DNA from 4 places in the Pseudomonas sp. ABa2 genome. Region 4 is predicted to be linked to each of the others. Evidence: riboswitches for the same ligand, from Rfam matches in the RefSeq annotation. Region 4 holds a riboswitch; each other region holds the start of a gene.
What was found. A riboswitch is a leader RNA that binds a small molecule or an ion and turns the genes downstream of it on or off. The one in region 4 is predicted to bind cobalamin.

Region 1 (5,040 bases), 860 kb from region 4:
TCAGCACGGTGCCGGTGCGCAGGCGTTTCTTCAGCTCGTCGCCCTGCTCGCCGGTGACCAGCTTGGCCGCCTCCTGCAGCGCCTGCTGCACCTCGGCCAGCGCCGGCAGCGGGATATGCGGCGGCAGCACGCGATCCAGAATGCCGTCGCGGCGCATATAGGCGTGGGCCAGCACGTAGTCGCCGATGGTCTGCGACTGACGCAGGCCGCCGCAGTGGCCGATCATCAGCCAGCAGTGCGGACGCAGCACGGCCAGGTGGTCGGTGATGTTCTTGGCGTTGGACGGGCCGACGCCGATATTGACCAGGGTGATGCCGTGGCCGTCATCGGCCTGCAGGTGATAGGCCGGCATCTGGTAGCGGTGCCAGATGACGTTCTCGATGATCGCCTGCATCTCGCCTTCGGCCATGCCGCGCTCGACCACCACGTTGCCCGGCAGCACCAGGCGGGTGAAGCGCGAGTCGCCTACCAGCATGTCCAGACCATGGCGGATGAACTGGTCGACGTAGCGGTGGTAGTTGGTCAGCAGAATCCACGGCTGCACGTGGCGCCAGTCGCTGCCGGTGTAGTGCACCAGGCGGCGCAGGGAGAAATCCACCCGGGCCGCGTCGAACAGCGCCAGCGGCAGCGGGTCGGTGTTCTCCCAGTCGTACAGGCCGTCGGCGGTGCCGTCGGTGGCGGCGGACAGGTCGGTGCTGGGGAACACCCGCGCCAGCTCGGCGGCGGTCACCCCGCTGCCGGCCAGCTCGTCGCCCTGCTCCACCACGTAGGGATAGGGAATGTTCTGCTGGCTCATGCCGACTTCCACGCGCAGGGTGAAGTCGTGCATCAGCGGCCGCAGCTGCTCCAGCAGGTATTTGCGAAAGGCCGCCGGCTGGGTCACGGTGACGCTGTAGGTACCCGGCACCTGCACCTTGGCGTAGGCGCGCACGGTGGTCGGCACCTCGCCCTGGCACAGGTAGGTCAGGCGCAGCTCGGGATAGCGGAACAGACAATGCTCGCCGGCGTCGGGCTTGATGCGCTCCTTGAGGTAGCGTTTCAGCGCCCGGCTGAGGGCGCCGGTGGCCTGCTGGTGGAGGGCGGCGAGGCGGTCGACCGCCTCTTCCGGGGTAAAGGCAACGACGAATTCATCGGCACAGGGTTTCACGGCGCACCTTCCTGGTTGATCGAACGCCCCTATCTTGCCTGTTCCGGCAGCGCCAGGCATAGCGCTCAGCGCAGCAGGCGAGCAAGATCCTCCGGCACGGGCTGCGGCGTCAGCGGCCCGACCCGGCGCGTGCCGGGATTGCCCAGCGGGTAGAGGCCCAGCAGCGACCCCAGGCTGCCCGGCAGACGCAGCAGCTGCGCGACCAGCTCGGCCCAGTCGCGCCGGCGCCAGGCCCACAGCAGCATCAGCCAGTGGCTCAGGCCGTGCTGGAGAAAACTCGGCTGGCTGAGGATATGGGCACGCTCCAGATGGCGCAGTTCGCCCGCGGCATCGCCCAGGCAGCGCAGACGGCGGGCCAGTTGCAGTTCGTGGTGGAAGGCTTGGCGACGGTTCATGGCGGTGCTCCAGAGTAGGCGACCGGGACAGTCTGCAAGCCTGGGGCGGCCCCGCGGTCAAGCGACTAGGCTTAGCCGCATAGCGCCTGCCCGAGGGCCGCCCCATGCCACGCCTGCTCAGCCTGCTCCTGCTGCCCCTGCTCGCTCCCGTCCTGCTCGCCGGCGAGCTGGACGGCCACTACCACGCCAACCTCGACGGCCTGCCGGCCGAACTGATCCTGAACAGCCAGGGCCAGACGGTGGAAGGGCAGTATGTGGAAAACCAGCGTCTGCGCCTGAACCTCAAGGGTCATTACGACGGCCAGTTGCTGCGCGCCGAGATCAGCGACCCGCAGTCCGGGCTGGTGATCGCCAATATGAACGCCACCTACGCCAACGCCATGCTCAACGTCAGCATCGCCGCGCGCGACCCGCGCAACGGCCAGGTGCTGGAGCGCCAGGCGCTGTTCCAGCGTGGCGCGCCGGCCGACGCGCCAGTCGCGGCGAAACGCCTGGACCCGGCGCTGATCGGCACCTGGATTCACGAGAAGCAGATCAACAGCGGCGGCGCCAGCTTCGCCGCTTTCGCCACCCTGCTGACCCTGCAGCTGGGCGCCGACGGCAGCGTCGCACAATGGAGCCTGGCGGCCGGCGGCGGCAGCGACTGGAGTTTCAACAGCCCGGGCGAACTGCAGTACCGCGGCCGCTGGCGCAGCGACAACGGCGTGCTGCTGGTGCGCCTGGACGGCGCCGCCTACTACCAGCCCGCCGCTTACTATCGCTTCAGCGACCCGTACCTGGTCACCGAGAGCAATACCGGCAAGATGATCTGGCAGCGCCGCAAGTAACGCTACGGGTCAGGCGGCCTGGTGCAGGCGCACGTTGAACAGCGGACCCTGGCTGAAACGCGCCAGCGCCTTGGCCGCGGCCAGCACGCCCAGATCGATCAGCGGCTCGATCAGGATCACGCTCATGTAGGCCAGGCCGAAGCTGCCCACCGCCGCCAGGTTGTCGCCGGCGAAGCCCTGACCGTAGAAGGCCCAGAACGCCACCCAGGCGACGATGCCGCCCTGGTAGGCGGTCGACAGCGCCAGCGCCTGCTTGTAGGAGAGATCCACGTAGGCGGTGCCCGGCGCGACGATGCGCTTGGCCAGCAGCTGGATGCCCCACAGCGGCAGCAGCAGGGTGGTGACGTTCATGCCGTACTGCGGCAGGTCGAACTGGGCGAACAGCAGCCCTTGCAACAGCAGGCCGACGGCCAGACCGATGGCCGCGGCGCCGGCGCCGAACAGCAGCAGCAGGGTCGAGCCGAGGATCAGGTGGACCTCCGAGACGCCCACCGGATGACGCGGCAGGACCTCGAAGAAGCAGAACACCAGGGCGGTGGTCAACAGGCTGCGTAGCGCCAGGGCGACCACCCCGCCGTTGTCGCGGATGGCATCGCGGGCCAGTTTGGCGGTCAGGCCGAGGCCGGTGACGGCAGTGGCGTAGCTGAGCAGGATCTTGGCGCCTTCGACGACGCCGGGTTCGATATGCATAAGGGTTCCTTGGTCGCGCCCACCGCGCGACGATCCGGATGGAGGGGATGGGCGCAAGCGCCCGACGGCGATGGCAGGTCTCCTGGCTCGCGGCTCGACACTTCGCCCGCCTTCCCGGCCTGTGGGCCAGTGGCATATGGGCGTCGTTCGCCGCTTACAGTTGCGGGGGCAGCCAGGGCATTGGCGACGCGGCGCCGCACCCTGTTCCCTTTTCATCCGACCCTGGGGCCGGAACCATCGGCGGCCACCTTACCCGGCCGCACGGACAAAAGACAGCGCCCGCTCTCAACCGCGCCCGCACCAGGCTCCTCGGCGAGATTCGGAACCCACCAGAGCCGGGCCTGTCACTGATCTGTCGCTCGCGTCGCGACGGCTGAGGGGCATCCGCGGCAGGAGCGCCTCACTGGCTGAGCAGATGCGGTGCTGGAGGCGCTCGCTTCCCCGCCAGTGCGGCAACCGTCACGTTGCGCGCGGGTATATGTAACCATTTATTACAAGGCAATCGTAGTGTTCCTGCACCCGCGCCGACTGCAGATCACGCGAGCCCGCAGATCCATCATCCGGTAACGAGAGCGCATATGAAGAAACCCCTGATCGTCGCGTTGACAGCCCTGTTCGCAACCGGCGCCATGGCTGCCGAGCAGCAACCGCACTGGAACTACCAGGGCAAGGAGGGCCCCGCACACTGGTCCCAGCTGGCCCCAGGCTACGAAACCTGCGCGATTGGCCATGCCCAATCGCCGATCGACATCCGCGATGCCACGCGAGCCTCCCTGCCGCGCATCATGTTCGACTACCAGGCCAGCCCAGCGGAGGTAGTGAACAACGGCCACACCGTCCAGGTGAACCTGGCCAATGCCGGCGGCGTCGAGATCGACGGCGAGCCCTACCGCCTGGTGCAGTTCCATTTCCACACGCCAAGCGAGGAGCACATCGCCGGGCGGGCATTCCCGATGGTCGCGCACTTCGTCCACCAAGCCGCCGATGGCCGCCTGGCGGTGGTGGCAGTGCTGTTCAGGGAAGGCGAGCAGAATCAGGCTCTGGGTCAGGTGTTCGATGCCATGCCGACCAGGGCGGGCGAGAAAGTCGAGCTGGCCGACAGCTTCGCCCCGCAAACCCTACTGCCGCCGCAGCAGGGCTACTATGCCTTCGCCGGCTCGCTGACCACCCCGCCGTGCAGCGAGAACGTGCAATGGCGCGTACTGAAGCAGCCGGTCGAGCTGTCCCAGGCGCAACTGGCACAGTTCCGCCACCTGTACGCGATGAACGCGCGGCCGATCCAGCCACTCAATGGCCGAGAAGTGCTGGAGAGCGACGACTAAAGCCTCCTGCCGCTGATGCGCCGACTGGATGGCCGGCGCGTCCCCCCCTTCCCTCAGCCCAGCTGCGGCATGCTGCGCGCCAGCAGTGCTTCGACGTCGACGCCGCGCGGCAGGGTGCCGTAGACCCGGCCGCGGCCTTCCAGGCGGCTGGCGATAAAGGCGTCGGACACCGTGGCGTTGCCGGCCTCCAGCAGCAGCTTGGCCTGCAGCGCCACGGCCACGTCCTCGGTGAGCTGGCGGGCGCGGTACTGGATGTCGGCGGTATCCGCAAAGTCGGCCTTCAAGCGCTGGATATGCGCCTTCAGACGGGTATCGCCGTGACCGTCGCCCAGCTCGGCGAACAACGCGTCGAGCACGCCCGGCTCCTTGGACAGTGCACGCAGCACGTCCAAACATTGCACGTTGCCCGAGCCTTCCCAGATCGAGTTGACCGGCGCTTCGCGGTACAGGCGCGGCAGGATGGTTTCCTCGACGTAGCCGGCGCCGCCCATGCATTCGCTGGCCTCGTAGATCATTTCCGGCGCGCGTTTGCAGATCCAGTACTTGCCCACGGCGGTGACCAGGCGGGCGAACTTGTCTTCCTGCGCGTCATGCAGGTGATCCAGCGCGAGGCCCATGCGCATGGACAACGCCAGCGCCGCCTCGCTCTCCAGCGCCAG
Region 2 (5,040 bases), 2.0 Mb from region 4:
GAGCGATAGAATTTGCAAATAGACGGCATAGAGGGCATAGTCGCGCACTTGTAAATTCAACCGACACGGTCGTGCCCATGCCCAAACGCTTCGCACCCCTCGTGCCTTTTGCACTCATCGCCTTTCTCGCCGCCTGCGCCGGCCATGCGCCGCAGCCGCAGCTCGACGAACCCATGGTCAAGCCCGTCGCTCAGCAGGTCGAACCTGCCGAGGACGAGATGGCCGCGCTGATCGACGACCAACCCTACGAAATGCCGCAGCTGGCCGACAGCCTGCTCGACCTCGGGCGTTCGCTGGTCGGCACCCGCTATCGCTACGGCGGCAACTCGGTGCAGTCCGGCTTCGACTGCAGCGGCTTCGTCGGCTACCTGTTCCGCAAGGAAGTCGGCCTGGAACTGCCGCGCTCGACCCGCGAGCTGATCAACCTGGACGCGCCCAAGGTGGCCCGCGCCGACCTGGAACCGGGCGATCTGATCCTGTTCAACGACCGCGGCCGAGGCCGCGTCAGCCACGCCGGCATCTACCTCGGCGACGACCAGTTCATCCATTCCAGCAGCAGCCGCAGCGGCGGCGTGCGCATCGACAGCCTGGACGACAGCTACTGGAATCGCAGCTACCTGCAGGCCAAACGCGTCCTCGCCCTGGCCCAGGTGGACGACGAGCAGGCCGCCAAGCGTCATCCCTGATGGCTTGCGGCGCGGCCCCGCAGGGTTGCGCCGTTCGTCGTGAGCCGGCAGAGTAGGGCGCATCCAGGCTCAGGATCGCCTCGCTCATGCCCGTCACGACCCGTGTTGCCCTGCTCGTTCTCGCCCTGCTGCTGAGTGCCTGCAGCAGTCGCGCTCCCACCCCCCAGCCCAGCTACACGCCAGCCACTGGCCAGTTCCAGGGCGGCGCCGATGACGTGCTGTTCCGCGCCCTCGGCCTGGTCGGCACGCCCTATCGCTACGGCGGCAATACCCCAGACGGCGGTTTCGACTGCAGCGGCCTGATCGGCTACGTCTATCGCGACGCCGCCGGCATCAGCCTGCCGCGTTCGACCCGCGAGCTGAGCGCCATGCGCAGCCCCAAGGTGCGCCGCGACGCCCTGCAGAGCGGCGACCTGGTGTTCTTCGCCACCAACGGCGGGCGCGGCGTCAGTCATGCCGGCATCTATGTCGGCGAGGGACGTTTCGTCCACGCGCCGTCTTCGGGCGGCACGGTGCGCCTGGACAGCCTGGACAACAGCTACTGGCAGCGCGCCTATCTGGACGCCAAGCGCGTGCTCGCCCCCGAACTGGCGCGCAATCCGTGACCCAGCGCAGCCTGCAGCTCGACGACGCGCTTTACCAGTACCTGCTGGACGTCTCCCTGCGCGAGTCGCCGTTGCTCGCCCGCCTGCGCGCGGAAACTGCGCAGCTGAGCGAGGCGCGCTGGCAGATCGCCCCGGAGCAGGGTCAGTTCATGGCCCTGCTGGTGCGGCTGGTCGGCGCGCGGCGGATCGTCGAGGTCGGCACCTTCACCGGCTACAGCGCCATTTGCCTAGCCGATGCCATGGGGCCGCAGGGTCAGCTGATCTGCTGCGACCTGCCCGGCGACTACAACGCCACCGCGCGCCGCTATTTCGCCGAGGCCGGTCTGGCCGAGCGTATCCAATGGCGTCTGGGCCCGGCGCTGGACAGCCTGGCGGCGCTGGAGCACGAAGGGCAGGGCGACTTCGACCTGATCTTCGTCGACGCCGACAAGGCCAACTACCCGGCCTACCTGGAGCAGGCGCTGCGCCTGTTGCGCCAGGGCGGCCTGCTGCTGTTCGACAACACCCTGTGGAGCGGCCGGGTGTTGCAGCCGCAGCCGGACAGCGCCGACACCCGCGCCATTCAGGCGCTGAACCGGGCGCTCAAGGACGATGCGCGCGTCGAGCTGTCGCTGCTGCCGCTGGGCGACGGCCTGACCCTGTGCCGCAAGCGCTGAGCCGCCGTGGCCGACGCCATCCGTCTGCCGCCCCAGCCCGACGCCTGCGAACTGTGCGCGCGGTCGGTGGCGCTGACCCGTCACCACCTGATCCCCAAGGCCCTGCACGACAAGGCCTATGTGCAGAAGCGCTATCCCCGCCACGAACGCATCACGGCCACGCTCTGGGTCTGTCGCGCCTGCCATAACCAGATCCACCGGCTGTTCAGCGAGAAGGAGCTGGCACTGAGCTACAACAGCCGCGAAGCGTTGCTGGGCGACGAGCGCTTGCGCGGTTTCGTCGAGTGGCTGGCGCGCAAGCCGGCCGGCTTCGTCCCCCGCCACTGAGTCGCGTCGGCGTTGACGGGCGAGGCGGCCAGCCTCTACCCTGCGCGCCTTGCTTCAGGTGCCCGACGCCACGCGCGTACGAGGTGAAACAGGGAAGCCGGTACAGAATCCGGCGCTGCCCCCGCAACGGTAGGTGAGTCAAACGCCGCTCTATTGCCACTGTGCTTCGTGCATGGGAAGGCGCGGCGCTAGCCCGCGAGGCTCGCTCACAAGCCCGGAGACCGGCCTGCTGCAGTCCACGGCATCGCGGAGGGCGTTGTCTGGCGTGCGGGCTCGCCTTCCCGGTGGCCTGCGCGCGCCGTTCTCCGCCTGCCTTGTCCAGCCCAGTGTGTTCGGGAGCGTAACGATGCCGCCACGCCAGCTTGCCAGTCGTGCACGGCGGCCCGCGCCCGGATGCCCGCAGACCAGGAAACTTCGATGAGCGAATCGGCTGATCGCGACGCCCGGCACCAGGCGCGCATGGCGCGCAAGAAGGCGCTGATCGACGCGAAGATCGCCCAGGCCCAGGACCAGTACGGCCTGCTGCTGGTGCACAGCGGCAACGGCAAGGGCAAGAGCAGCAGCGCCTTCGGCATGGTCGCCCGCGCCCTCGGCCACGGCATCAAAGTCGGCGTGGTGCAATTCATCAAAGGCGCCGCCAGCACCGGCGAGGAGGCCTTCTTCCGCCGTTTTCCCGAGGAAGTCAGCTACCACGTGATGGGCGAGGGCTTCACCTGGGAGACCCAGGATCGCCAGCGCGATATCGCCAAGGCGGGCGAGGCCTGGGCCGTGGCGCAGCGCCTGCTGAGCGACGAGGGCGTCGGCCTGGTGGTGCTGGACGAGCTGAATATCGCCCTCAAGCACGGTTATCTGCAGCTCGATGCGGTGCTCGCCGATATCCAGGCGCGGCCGCTCTCGCAGCACGTGGTGGTGACCGGGCGCGGCGCCTTGCCGGGGATGATCGAGGCGGCCGATACGGTGACCGAGATGGGCCTGGTCAAGCATGCCTTCAAGGCCGGGGTGAAGGCGCAGAAGGGGGTGGAGTTTTGACCTCGCGCCAGTGCCCGGCGCTGCTGATCGCCGCGCCAGCCTCGGGGCAGGGCAAGACCACCGTCACCGCCGCCCTGGCGCGCCTGCACAGCCGTCAGGGTCGGCGGGTGCGGGTGTTCAAGTGCGGCCCGGATTTCCTCGACCCGATGATCCTCGCCCGCGCCAGCGGCGCGCCGGTGTACCAGCTCGACCTGGCCATGGTCGGCGAGGCGGAGAGCCGCCGCCTGCTCTGGCAGGCGGCGGGCGAGGCCGAGCTGATCCTGATCGAGGGGGTGATGGGCCTGTTCGACGGCCAGCCCTCGGCGGCCGACCTGGCGCGGCAGTTCGGCGTGCCGGTGCTGGGGGTGATCGACGGTTCGGCCATGGCCCAGACCTTCGGCGCCCTGGCCCATGGCCTGGCGACCTTCCAGCCCGACCTGCCGTTCGCCGGCGTGCTCGGCAACCGGGTGGCCAGCGCCCGTCACGGCGAGATCCTGCGCGCTGCGCTGCCGCCGACTATCCGCTGGTACGGCGCGCTGCCGCGCAATGCCGCGGTGGAGCTGCCCAGCCGCCACCTGGGGTTGGTGCAGGCGCAGGAGCTGGCCGACCTGGATGCGCGCCTGGATGCCGCCGCCGATGCCCTGGCCGCCAGCGCCGAGGTGGCCTTGCCGGCACCGGTGCGCTTTGCCGCGCCGCCGCCGCGGGTGGTCGAGCCGCTGCTGGCCGGCGTGCGCATCGGCGTGGCGCGCGATGGCGCCTTCGCCTTTCTCTACCAGGCCAACCTCGATCTGCTGCGCGAGCTGGGCGCCGAACTCGAATTCTTCTCGCCGCTGGCCGGCGACGGCCTGCCGCAGGTGGACAGCCTCTACCTGCCCGGCGGCTACCCCGAATTGCATCTGGCCCAGCTGCAAGGCAACCAGGCCATGGCCGCGGCGATCCGCGCCCATCACCAGGCCGGCAAGCCGATCCTCGCCGAGTGCGGCGGCATGCTCTATCTGCTCGACGAGCTGGCCGACAAGCAGGGCGCCAGCGGCCGCATGCTCGGCCTGCTGGCCGGCCGCGCCGCGCTGCAACCGCGATTGACCGCCCTGGCCCTGCAGCAGGTGACGTTGCCGGAAGGCGAGCTGCGTGGCCACAGCTACCACCATTCGCGCCTGGACAGCCCGCTGGCGCCGCTGGCTCTGGGCCGTTGCCCGAACGGCAAGGCGGTGGCCGAGGCGGTCTATCGCCTGGGACGGCTGACGGCCAGCTATATCCACTTCTACCTGCCGTCCAATCCCCTGGCGGCGGCGGCGCTGTTGCGTCCATGAGCGACCAGGCCTTCAGCGCCGCTGAGCGCGCCGCGGTCTATCGCGCCATCGCCGAGCGCCGCGACATGCGTCATTTCAGTGGCGGCGAGGTGCCGGCCGAGGTGCTGGCACGCCTGCTGGAGGCGGCGCACCGCGCACCCAGCGTCGGCCTGATGCAGCCCTGGCGCTTTCTGCGCATCAGCGACCCGCAATTGCGCGAAGCCGCCTACGCGCTGGTGGAGGCTGAGCGGGTGCGCACCGCCGAGGCGCTGGGCGAACGCTCCGATGAATTCATGCGGCTCAAGGTCGAGGGTATTCGCGAGTGCGCCGAGCTGCTGGCGGTGGCGTTGATGGACGGGCGCCAAAAGCATGTCTTCGGCCGCCGCACCCTGCCGGAAATGGATATGGCGTCGGTGGCCTGCGCCATTCAGAATCTCTGGCTGGCCGCCCGCGCCGAAGGCTTGGGCCT
Region 3 (5,040 bases), 740 kb from region 4:
CGCAGCTGCGCGCGGTGCGCCGCGGCCAGGTCTGGGCGGTGCCGGACAGGGGCCTGGAGCGGCCCAGCCGGCAGATGCTCGGCGCCATCGAGCGGCTGTGCGAGCGGCTGGCCACGGCGCGTTAGCCTGGAGCGGCTTGGTGCACCGTGAGCACCGGGATCAGAGTTGCGGCGTCCAGGTCAGCGAGAGCAGGGCGCTGCGGCCTTCCTCGCGGTAGCCGTAGTAACTCACGCTACCGAAGAAGGGGTCGTTCGGTCGGCTGTACAGCGCCTGGGAATAGTCCTTGTCCAGCAGGTTGTCGACCTTGACCTGCCACAGCAGCTCCTCGTTCATCCGCCAGCTGGCCCGCGCGCCCAGCAGGCCGTAGCCGGCGATCTCGCGGGTGTTGGCGGCATCGTCGTAGCGCCCGGAGACGGCCTGCCAGGTGAGGCCGGCGGCGAAGGCGCCGAACTGACGGTCCAGATCCAGGCTCAGGCTGCGTTTGGCGCGGCGCGGCAGGGTGTGGCCGCTGTCGCGATCACGTGGGTCGAGCAGGCTGGCGCCGAGAGCGGCCTGCCAGCCCAGCACCTCGCGTTCCAGGCTCAGTTCCAGGCCTTGCAGGCGTGCCTGGTTGACGTTCATCGGGGTGCTGAAGAAGGTCAGCGGATCGCTGACTACGGTGATCAGGTCTTCGACCTCGGTGCGGTAGGCCGACAGGCTCCAGCGGCTGTCCAGGTGCTCGCCGCGCAGTTGCACCTCGTAGGTCTTCGAGCGCTCGGGGGCCAGGTTCGGGTTGCCGCCATAGAACGAGCTGGTGGGGAAATACAGGTCGTTGAAGGTCGGCGCGTGGAAGCCCTCGCCGTAGCTCAGCAGCAGCTCGAGACGCTCGCTCAGGTCCAGGCTCAGTGCCGCGTTCCAGGTGTTCTCGCTGCCGAACTGCTGGTTGTCGTCGTGGCGCAGGCCCAGCTCGGTGGCGAAGCCCTCGCCACGGAAGCGGTGCTGGACGAAGGCGGCCCGGTTCCAGCGCTCGGTCTGGCTGAACTCGCTGTCGCTGCCCAGGCGGTCCTCGTACCAGTCGAGACCGAGCAGCAGCTGCTGGGCGTCGCTCAGTTGCAGGGTGTTGAGCCAGCCCGCGCTGTCGCGGTAGGTGTTGTACTGATAGTTGTTGCTGGCGTTCAGCGGGTCGCGGTTGTCGCTCTTGTCCTCGCCGTGGCCGAGCTCCAGGCGACTGCTCCAGCGCTCGGCGAGCTGCGCCTCGAGATGGGCCGCGGCAGTGGAAACGCTGAAGCGCTCGCTGGGGTTGCCCGGCACGAAGCTGAACAGGTCGTCGTACTCGCTCTCGCCATGCTGTTCGAGCAGGCTCAGACCGCCTTCGAGGCGTTCGTTGAAGCGGTGCTGCAGGCTCAGGTTGAAGGCCTTGCGGCGCAGGCCGTCGTGGTCGCCGTCATAGCCGCGAGCGTCTGCTGAGCGGTCGAAGCCGGCGCGCTCGACCAGGCTGGCGCCGAGGTCGAAACGCGTGCGCTGGTCGCCGCCGGACAGTCCCAGGCTGCGTTCGAAGGTCTGCTGGCTACCGGCGGCCAGGCGCAGGCGCGGTTGCAGGCCGGCCTCGCCCTGGCGGGTGAAAATCTGGATCACCCCGCCGATGGCGTCGGCGCCATACAGCGCCGAACGTGGGCCGCGCACCACCTCGATGCGCTCGATCTGCTCGGGGCTGAGGAATTCCAGGCGGGCCAGGCCGCTGGCGGCGGCATTCAGACGCACGCCGTCGACCAGCACCAGAGTCTGGTTGGCGTTGGCGCCACGCAGAAACAGGCTGGTCAGGCTGCCGCGGCCGCCGTTCTGCACGATGGATACGCCAGGGACGCGGCTGAGCAGATCGGGCACGCTGCTGACCTGCAAACGCTCGATATCCGCCCGCTCGAACACCGTGGTGGCGGCGGTGGCCTGGGCTTGCGGTTCGGCCAGGCGCCCGGAGGTGATCACCAGCGGCTCGGCGGCGTAGGGTTCGGCGGCCAGGGCGAGGCCGGGCAGAACGGCGATGGCCAGGGCCAGGGGGGACAGTTTCATCAGGGATATTCCTCAAAGGTCGGCAGACGTTCGAGGAGGGCAGGGGCAAGCGCGCGCAGGGCGGCGCTTGACGGTGCGGCCCTCCGCAACACCAGTCGCACCGCCGGGGCCGGTCTCCGGGCTCACGACCCCGGTCCGCCTTCCCGGGAATACCCAGTGGCCGTGGACAAGGTGCAGGCTTGCGGCCTGCCGTCGATTACCGTTGCGGGGGCAGCGTCGGGATTGCCCGGATGGGCGCACCGACTTCCCGTTTCACGCCGTGTTAGCGGCGCACCCTGGCGGAACATGCAATGCCGCGCACCCTAGTGCGCGGCGGGATGAATGACAAGCAAGGTCCGCTCATTCAGCGATGAGCGGGTCTCATGTTCAGGCGGGCAACTGGGCCAGGCGCGCGCGCACCGCGGCTTCGATGCCGGCCTGGTCGAGGCCGCATTCTTTGAGCATCTGCGCCGGCTTGGCGTGTTCGACGTAGTAGTCGGGCAGGCCCAGCTGCAGCAGCGGCTTGACGATGTTCTCGGCGGCGAGGAACTCGCCGACCGCGCTGCCGGCGCCGCCCATCACCGCGTTTTCCTCGATGCTCACCAGCAGCTCGTGGCTGGCCGCCAGTTCGCGCAGCAGGGCGGCGTCCAGCGGTTTGACGAAACGCATGTCGACCACCGTGGCGTCCAGCGTCTCGCCGACCTGCAGCGCCTCGGCCAGTTGCACGCCGAAGGCCAGCAGGGCGACGCGGCGGCCCTGGCGACGGATCAGGCCCTTGCCGATTTCCAGCGGCGCCAGGCCTGGGTCGATGGTGGCGTTGGGGCCGCTGCCGCGCGGGTAGCGCACCGCCGCCGGGCCGTCGAACAGGTAGCCGGTGGTGAGCATGCGGCGCAGCTCGTTCTCGTCGCTGGGGGTCATCACCAGCATGCCGGGGATGCAGCGCAGGTAGGAGATATCGAAGCTGCCGGCGTGGGTCGGGCCGTCCTCGCCGACCAGGCCGGCGCGGTCGATGGCGAACAGCACGTCGAGGTTCTGCACCGCCACGTCGTGGATCAGCTGGTCGTAGCCGCGCTGGAGGAAGGTCGAGTAGATCGCCACCACCGGCTTGACCCCGTCGCAGGCCATGCCGGCGGCCAGGGTGACGGCGTGCTGCTCGGCGATGGCGACATCGAAGTAGCGCGCCGGGAAGCGTTCGGCGAAGGCCACCAGGTCCGAGCCTTCCTTCATCGCCGGGGTGATGCCGACCAGGCGCGAGTCTGCTGCGGCCATGTCGCACAGCCACTGGCCGAACACGTTGGAGTATTTCGGGCCGGCCGGCCGTTTCTGGCTGGAGAGCGGCGCGGCATCGGGCTTGACCGGCTCCAGCTTGGTAATGGCGTGGTAGCCGATCGGGTCGGCCTCGGCCGGGGCGAAGCCCTTGCCCTTCTTGGTCACCACATGGAGGAACTGCGGGCCGTCCAGGTCGCGCATATTGCGCAGGGTGGCGAGCAGGGTGGGCAGGTCGTGGCCGTCGATGGGGCCGATATAGTTCCAGCCCAGTTCCTCGAACAGGGTGCCGGGTACCAGCATGCCCTTGGCGTGTTCCTCGGTCTTGCGCGCGATCTCCCAGGCGCCAGGCAGGCGCGAGAGGATCTTCTTGCTGCCCTCGCGCATGCTGGCGTAGGTGCGGCTGGAGAGGATCTTGGCCAGGTAGTTGGACAGCCCGCCGACATTCTTGGAGATCGACATGTCGTTGTCGTTGAGCACCACCAGCATGTTGGCGCCGACCTCGCTGGCGTGGTTGAGCGCCTCGAAGGCCATGCCGGCGGTCAGCGCGCCGTCGCCGATCACCGCCACGCTCTTGCGCCGCTCGCCCTGCAGGCGGGCGGCGATGGCCATGCCCAGTGCGGCGCTGATGCTGGTGCTGGAGTGGCCGACGCCGAAGGTGTCGTACTCGCTCTCGCTGCGGCGCGGGAAGGCGGCCAGGCCGTCCTTCTGGCGCAGCGTGGCCATGCGCTCGCGGCGGCCGGTGAGGATCTTGTGCGGGTAGGCCTGGTGGCCGACGTCCCACACCAGGCGGTCGTCGGGGGTGTCGAAGACGTAATGCAGGGCGATGGTCAGCTCGATCACGCCGAGGCCGGCGCCGAAATGGCCACCGCTCTGGCCGACGCTGTACAGCAGGTACTGGCGCAGTTCGTCGGCGAGGGTTTCCAGGTCCGCTTCGGCCAGCCGGCGCAGCTCGTCCGGCGTGTTGGCGCGGTCCAGCAGGGGCGTCAGCGGGCGCTCGCGGGGGATCTCGTGGAAAGTGGTCGGCATCAGGCGAATCGTTATAGGCGTAAAAAGATGCGCAGTTTACCCGAAAACCACCGCCGCAAGCTTCAAGCCCTGCGCGACAGGCCGGCGCCCCTGCGCCAGGCCTCTACCAGGTATCGACGAACGGCCGCTTGCGCCCCTCGCACCGCGCCGGTCGGGGCGTGGCGGCCAGCCCGCGGAGCAGCCAGGCGCGGCTGTCGGCCGGGTCGATCACCGCATCGATTTCCAGGTAGCTGGCCATGTTCAGCGCCTTGCCGTTTTCGTAGGCCTTGGCCACCAGCTTGTCGAACAGCGCCTGGCGCGCGGGGTCGTCCGCCTGGGCCGCCAGCTCCTTGGCGAAACCCAGGCGCACCGCGCCCTCCAGGCCCATGGCGCCGAACTCGGCGCTGGGCCAGGCGGCGGTGAACAAGGGCGCGTGGAAACTGCCGGCGGCCATGGCCTGGGCGCCGAGGCCGTAGCCCTTGCGCAGCACCAGGGTGAAGAAGGGCACCGTCAGGCTGGCGGCGGTGACGAACAGGCGCGAGACGTGGCGCACCGTGGCCTGTTTCTCCGCCTCCGGGCCGACCATGAAACCGGGGGTGTCGCACAGCGAGACGATGGGCAGGTCATGCGCCTCGCACAGTTGCAGGAAGCGCGAGGCCTTGTCGCCGGCCACGGCATCGATGGCGCCGCCCAGATGCGCGGGGTTGTTGGCGAGCAGGCCGAAGGGCTTGCCCTCGATGC
Region 4 (5,040 bases):
TAGACAAGTGCGGTGCCGCTGTCCGGCAGCTTATCCACCGGGTAGCCCTGCTGTTGCAGCGCGCGGAGGACATTCAGCGCGGCGGCCGGGGTATCCAGGCCGACGCCGTTGCCGATGCGGCCGTCACGGGTCGGGTAATTGGCCAGGATCAGCGCGATTCGCTTCTGATTGTTGCTTTTAAGCGCCAACTTGCACCAGTTACGTGCCAGCTCGGCGACGAAGGCCATGCCCGATTCATGCGCCTGGTAGCACAGCACATCGCTCTGGCTACGCTCGCTGCGCCAGGCCAGGCCCTTGAAGCTGATGGCGGTGCCGATCAGCCGGCCATCCAGCTCCGGCAGCACCACGTGCATCGCCAGGTCACGCGAGCCCAGGCCCTGGGCGCTGGCCTGCCACTGCGCCTGGTTGTCCAGCGCGCAGATGGCCTGCAGCACCGGGATATCGCGACGGAACACCCGCGCCTGCGGCGCCTCGGGGTTGGACAGGGCAAAGCCGGTGGTATTGATGATCAGCGCAGCCTGGGTGTCATCCAGCCACTCCTGCACCTGATACAGGCAGGCCGGTTCCTTGAGGCTGGCCACGGCAATCGGCAGCGGGTTGAGGCCCTGGGCCTGCAAATGCCGGCAGAAGGCATCGACGAAGGCGGTGTTCGCCGACTGCACATGGTTGCGGTAGAACAGCAGCGCCGCCACAGGCGCGCCGGGTTGCCACTGCGCACGCCAGGCGGCCAGCGTGGCCGGACTGTGCTGCGGGTGATAGAGGCCGACACGCGGTAGCGGCTGTGGCTCCCGCCAACTGTCGTCACGCCCCAGCCAGCGGCTGCCGATGCAGCGAAACAGCTGGCGCGCGTTGTCCAGCCCGCCCTGGCGCAGGTATTGCCAGAGGCGCTGGCTATCTTCCTCGGCGACGTTGCCGAGCGCACTCAGCTCAGGGTCGGGCTTGTCGTCGCCCGGCACCATGATCACCCTGGCGCCGCGCGTCCCCAGCTCCACCAGGCGCTCGATGCCGTAGCGCCAGTAGCTGACGCCACCATGCACCGAGATCAGGATGACCTTGGCGTGCTGCAGCACCTGCTCGACGTAGTAGTCCACCGAGGCGTGGTTGCTCAGCTGCGCCGGGCTGGCCAGGCGCAGGCTGGGGTAATCGTCCGGCAGCTGCCGCGCGGCCTCGGCCAGCAAGGACAGGTGCGAATCGCCGGTGCACAGGATCACCAGCTCGGCCGGGGTCTGGCCGAGGTCGGCGATGCTGTCGGCGGGTAACTGGGCGCCGGGCTGGGTGCGTAGAAGGTGCATCAGAGGTCCCGATAAATCGCCGGCAAGCCGGCTCCTGCGGGATGTGTAGGAGCCGGCTTGCCGGCGATCACCATCAAACCAGCGCCGCTTGCAGCTCGGCTTCGATGGCCGCGCGGTCGAGCTGCTGGCCAATCAGCACCAGGCGGCTCAGGCGCGGCTCGTCGGCCTGCCAGGCGCGGTCGAAGTGGCGGTCGAAGCGCTGGCCGACACCCTGGACCAACAGACGCATCGGTTTGCCAGGGATGGCGGCGAAGCCCTTGACCCGCAGGATGCCGTGTTTGCCCACCGCGTCCTTCAGCGCGGCCAGCAGGCGCGCCTCCTCGGCTTCGGGTAGTTCCACGTGGAACGAAGCGAATTCTTCGTGATCGTGGTCGTCGTCTTCATCGTCGTGATGGGTGCGGCGGCTGTCGATATGCAGCTCGGTTTCGCTGTTCAGGCCCAGCAGCACGTCCAGCGGCAACTCGCCGCCATGCGCCTCGATCACCTTGACCGCCGCCGGCAGCTCCTCGGCCACCTCCGCGCGTACCGCGGCCAGCGCCTCGGCGTCGAGCAGGTCGGCCTTGTTGAGGATCACCAGGTCGGCGCTGGCCAGCTGATCGGCGAACAGCTCGTGCAGCGGCGATTCGTGGTCGAGGTTGGGGTCGAGCTGGCGCTGCGCGTCCACCTGCTCGGGGAAGGCGGCGAAGGTGCCGGCCAGCACAGCCGGGCTGTCGACTACGGTGATCACCGCATCGACGGTGCAGGCGTTGCGGATTTCCGGCCAGTTGAAGGCCTGCACCAGCGGCTTGGGCAGGGCCAGGCCGCTAGTCTCGATCAGGATATGGTCGAGATCGTCACGCCGCGCCACCAACTCGCGCATCACCGGGAAGAACTCTTCCTGCACCGTGCAGCACAGGCAGCCATTGGCCAGCTCGAAGACGCGGCCCATGGCCTCTTCCTCGCTGCAGCCGATGGCGCACTGCTTGAGGATCTCGCCGTCGATGCCCAGCTCGCCGAACTCGTTGACGATCACCGCGATACGGCGCCCCTCGGCGTGAGCCAGCAGATGGCGCAACAAGGTGGTTTTGCCGGCACCGAGAAAACCGGTGACGATGGTGACGGGCAGTTTGGCGAGGGTTTTCATGGCGGGCCCCGTGGCGACGATAAATTCGGCGGACGGGGACGGGCAGACAAGCACGCGCGAGCATGCTGGCCGCGTCGGATCACCCCGTCCGAACAGTTGGCTGACGAAACGAGGCAGGTCTCCTGGCTCACGGTCTGCGTAATACGCGACCCTTCACCTTCCCGCCATAGGGCAGTGGTGTGTCGAAGGGCTTGAGACCGTTTACAGTTGCGGGGGCAGCCAGGGCATCGACCCTGTTCCCTCTTAGCTTCCCGGCGGCACTGCCGGGAAGAACCTCGAACGCGAGAAGGCTACGCAGGCCGCGGCGGTCGGTCAATCGCGGTTGACCGGTGGGGGGCGCCATGTTGAGCTACGCCGCCACTCAGCCCGAATACCGCCTATGCTGCCCGCCTCTTCCACATGCCGCTCAGCATCGCCGCCGCAGGTGGTGGCCGGACTGGGCTGCCGGCGCGGCTGCAGCCTGGACGAGCTGCTAGCCCTGCTTATCCACAGCCTAAGCCAGCATGAGCTGACTGTGGATAACCTGGCCGGATTGGCCAGCATCGCCCACAAGCGCGAGGAAACGGCACTGCAGGAACTGGCCGAGCAGCTGAAGCTGAGGCCGCAGTTCTTCAGCAGCGAAGAACTCGCGCCTCAGCAGTCGGCCACCGGCGGCAACGCCCTGGTCCAGTCCGTCACCGGCAGCCCCGCGGTGGCCGAGCCCTGCGCCCTGGCCCTGGCCGCCCGCCTGGGCGCCACGCCTCGTCTGCTCGGCGAGAAAAACCGCACGGCCAACGCCACCTGTGCGCTGGCCACTTTCGAGAGAGAGCCCGCAGCATGACCGTCTACTTTATCGGCGCCGGCCCCGGCGACCCCGAGCTGATCACCGTCAAGGGGCAGCGCCTGATCCGTTCGTGCCCGGTGATCCTCTACGCCGGCTCGCTGGTGCCCGAGGCGGTGCTGCAGGGCCATAGCGCCGAACGGGTGGTGAATACCGCCGAATTGCACCTGAGCGAGATTATCGAACTGCTGCGCCAGGCCCATAAGCGCGGCCAGGACGTGGCCCGCGTGCATTCCGGCGACCCCTCGCTGTACGGTGCCATCGGCGAGCAGATTCGCGAGTTGCGCGCCCTCGGCATCCCCTTCGAGATAGTCCCCGGGGTCACCGCCACCGCTGCTTGCGCCGCCTTGCTGGAAAGCGAACTGACCCTGCCCGGCGTGTCGCAGACCCTGATCCTTACCCGCTACGGCACCACCTCGCCGATGCCCGAGGGCGAGCAGTTGCATGACCTGGCCAGGCACCGCGCGACCCTGGCCATCCACCTCGGCGTGCGTCAGCTGCCGGCCATAGTCGGCGAGCTGCTGCCGCACTATGGCGCCGACTGCCCCATCGCGGTTATCCACAGGGCGAGCTGGCCCGATCAGGACTGGGTACAGGGCACCTTGGCCGATATCGAGGCCAAGGTCGCCGCCAAGGACTTTCGCCGCACTGCGCTGATCCTGGTCGGCCGCGTGCTAGATCCGGGCGCCTTCGCCGAATCGGCGCTGTACGACGCGGCGCATCGTCATCTCTACCGTCCCGGCACCGATTGAGCTTGGCGAAAAACCGAACAAAGCGCTGGAAGCCTTGCTATCTCTGGATTTCAGAGCCTTATCAACAGGATAGAAAGCCTGTTATCCAGGTGCTCTGTGGATAGTGGGCATGCAGGCGTGCAGTTTCTGTACAAATCGCTGAAAGACCCTATCTATCAGGGCTTTAGCCAGGTATCACGAGGATATCCACAAGTTGATCCCCGGCAACTGTGAGCAACTGCTCACAGCTGCACCTCGACCCGCTTGATACCCAGAGCCCGCAGCTCCGGCATTAGTGCATCCAGGCTGGCAAAGGTCTGCACCTGCTCGTCTTCATCCACCAGAAAGAAGCTGCGGCCCGCGTCTTTCTTGAACAACACGATCCACTCCGTGGTATTGGCCGGGTTGACCATGATCTGGGTATCGAACAGAACGCCCTCGGCCGTTCTGCGTTTCACATCTGCGCACTTCATCCGCTCTCCTGTTCCTGCCTGAGTCAAGGGCCCAGCCTGCCTGCATGCCTGGCACCAGTGTAAGGGATGAGTGAGCCTCCTTTGCCCTGCTACTGGCGCTGGTGGACTAAACCTATCCGTGTTTATATATGTTTCATATACGAACCATATAAAGGAAAATCAGCATGGGTATCGTCAATATCGATGATGAGCTGCACGACCAGATTCGCCGGGCGAGCAGCGTGTCGGGCCGTTCCATCAATGCCCAGGCAGGGTTCTGGATTCGCATCGGCATGCTCTGCGAGATGAACCCGACGCTGAGTTTCAACGAGGTGATGGCCGCCGAGCTGCGCGCAGCCGGCGTAGTGGTCCCGCCGCGCATGGCGGACGCCTCATGAGCAAGACGCCGCAGCAGATCGCCCTGATGGCGGAATCCGGCAGGTTGCTGGCCTCGGTGTTCGCCTATCTGGATCGCCTGGATCTGCTCGGCATGTCCACCCTGCAGGTCAACGACCTTGTGGATAACTACATCGTCGGTGAACTCAAGGCGCGCCCGGCGAGCAAGGGACAGTATGGTTTCGCCTACGCCATGAACACGTCGCGCAACGAGGTGGTGTGCCAT

Region 1: it holds a riboswitch for cobalamin, as region 4 does, so the genes downstream of both, AC1G9C_RS20945 (energy-coupling factor ABC transporter permease) here and cobW (cobalamin biosynthesis protein CobW) in region 4, are expected to answer to the same signal.
Region 2: it holds a riboswitch for cobalamin, as region 4 does, so the genes downstream of both, cobO (cob(I)yrinic acid a,c-diamide adenosyltransferase) here and cobW (cobalamin biosynthesis protein CobW) in region 4, are expected to answer to the same signal.
Region 3: it holds a riboswitch for cobalamin, as region 4 does, so the genes downstream of both, AC1G9C_RS03440 (TonB-dependent receptor domain-containing protein) here and cobW (cobalamin biosynthesis protein CobW) in region 4, are expected to answer to the same signal.

The regions. Positions count from the first base shown of each region.
Region 1 covers NZ_CM155239.1:4,305,001-4,310,040, forward strand. The annotation lists gene amn (AMP nucleosidase) at 1-1,147, opposite strand, end outside; gene AC1G9C_RS20935 (DUF3703 domain-containing protein) at 1,213-1,542, opposite strand; gene AC1G9C_RS20940 (hypothetical protein) at 1,647-2,369, shown strand; gene AC1G9C_RS20945 (energy-coupling factor ABC transporter permease) at 2,379-3,059, opposite strand; cobalamin riboswitch at 3,115-3,313, opposite strand; gene AC1G9C_RS20950 (carbonic anhydrase) at 3,638-4,381, shown strand; gene AC1G9C_RS20955 (acyl-CoA dehydrogenase family protein) at 4,435-5,040, opposite strand, start outside.
Region 2 covers NZ_CM155239.1:3,131,991-3,137,030, reverse strand. The annotation lists gene AC1G9C_RS15055 (NAD-dependent deacylase) at 1-22, shown strand, start outside; gene AC1G9C_RS15050 (C40 family peptidase) at 78-686, shown strand; gene AC1G9C_RS15045 (C40 family peptidase) at 773-1,291, shown strand; gene AC1G9C_RS15040 (O-methyltransferase) at 1,288-1,947, shown strand; gene AC1G9C_RS15035 (hypothetical protein) at 1,954-2,274, shown strand; cobalamin riboswitch at 2,314-2,518, shown strand; gene cobO (cob(I)yrinic acid a,c-diamide adenosyltransferase) at 2,692-3,303, shown strand; gene AC1G9C_RS15025 (cobyrinic acid a,c-diamide synthase CobB) at 3,300-4,592, shown strand; gene bluB (5,6-dimethylbenzimidazole synthase) at 4,589-5,040, shown strand, end outside.
Region 3 covers NZ_CM155239.1:708,792-713,831, forward strand. The annotation lists gene AC1G9C_RS03435 (cobalamin-binding protein) at 1-125, shown strand, start outside; gene AC1G9C_RS03440 (TonB-dependent receptor domain-containing protein) at 160-2,046, opposite strand; cobalamin riboswitch at 2,137-2,339, opposite strand; gene dxs (1-deoxy-D-xylulose-5-phosphate synthase) at 2,413-4,320, opposite strand; gene AC1G9C_RS03450 (carboxyl transferase domain-containing protein) at 4,424-5,040, opposite strand, start outside.
Region 4 covers NZ_CM155239.1:5,161,951-5,166,990, forward strand. The annotation lists gene cobN (cobaltochelatase subunit CobN) at 1-1,292, opposite strand, end outside; gene cobW (cobalamin biosynthesis protein CobW) at 1,366-2,415, opposite strand; cobalamin riboswitch at 2,511-2,708, opposite strand; gene AC1G9C_RS24820 (cobalamin biosynthesis protein) at 2,795-3,235, shown strand; gene cobM (precorrin-4 C(11)-methyltransferase) at 3,232-3,987, shown strand; gene AC1G9C_RS24830 (hypothetical protein) at 4,209-4,439, opposite strand; gene AC1G9C_RS24835 (ParD-like family protein) at 4,604-4,816, shown strand; gene map (type I methionyl aminopeptidase) at 4,813-5,040, shown strand, end outside.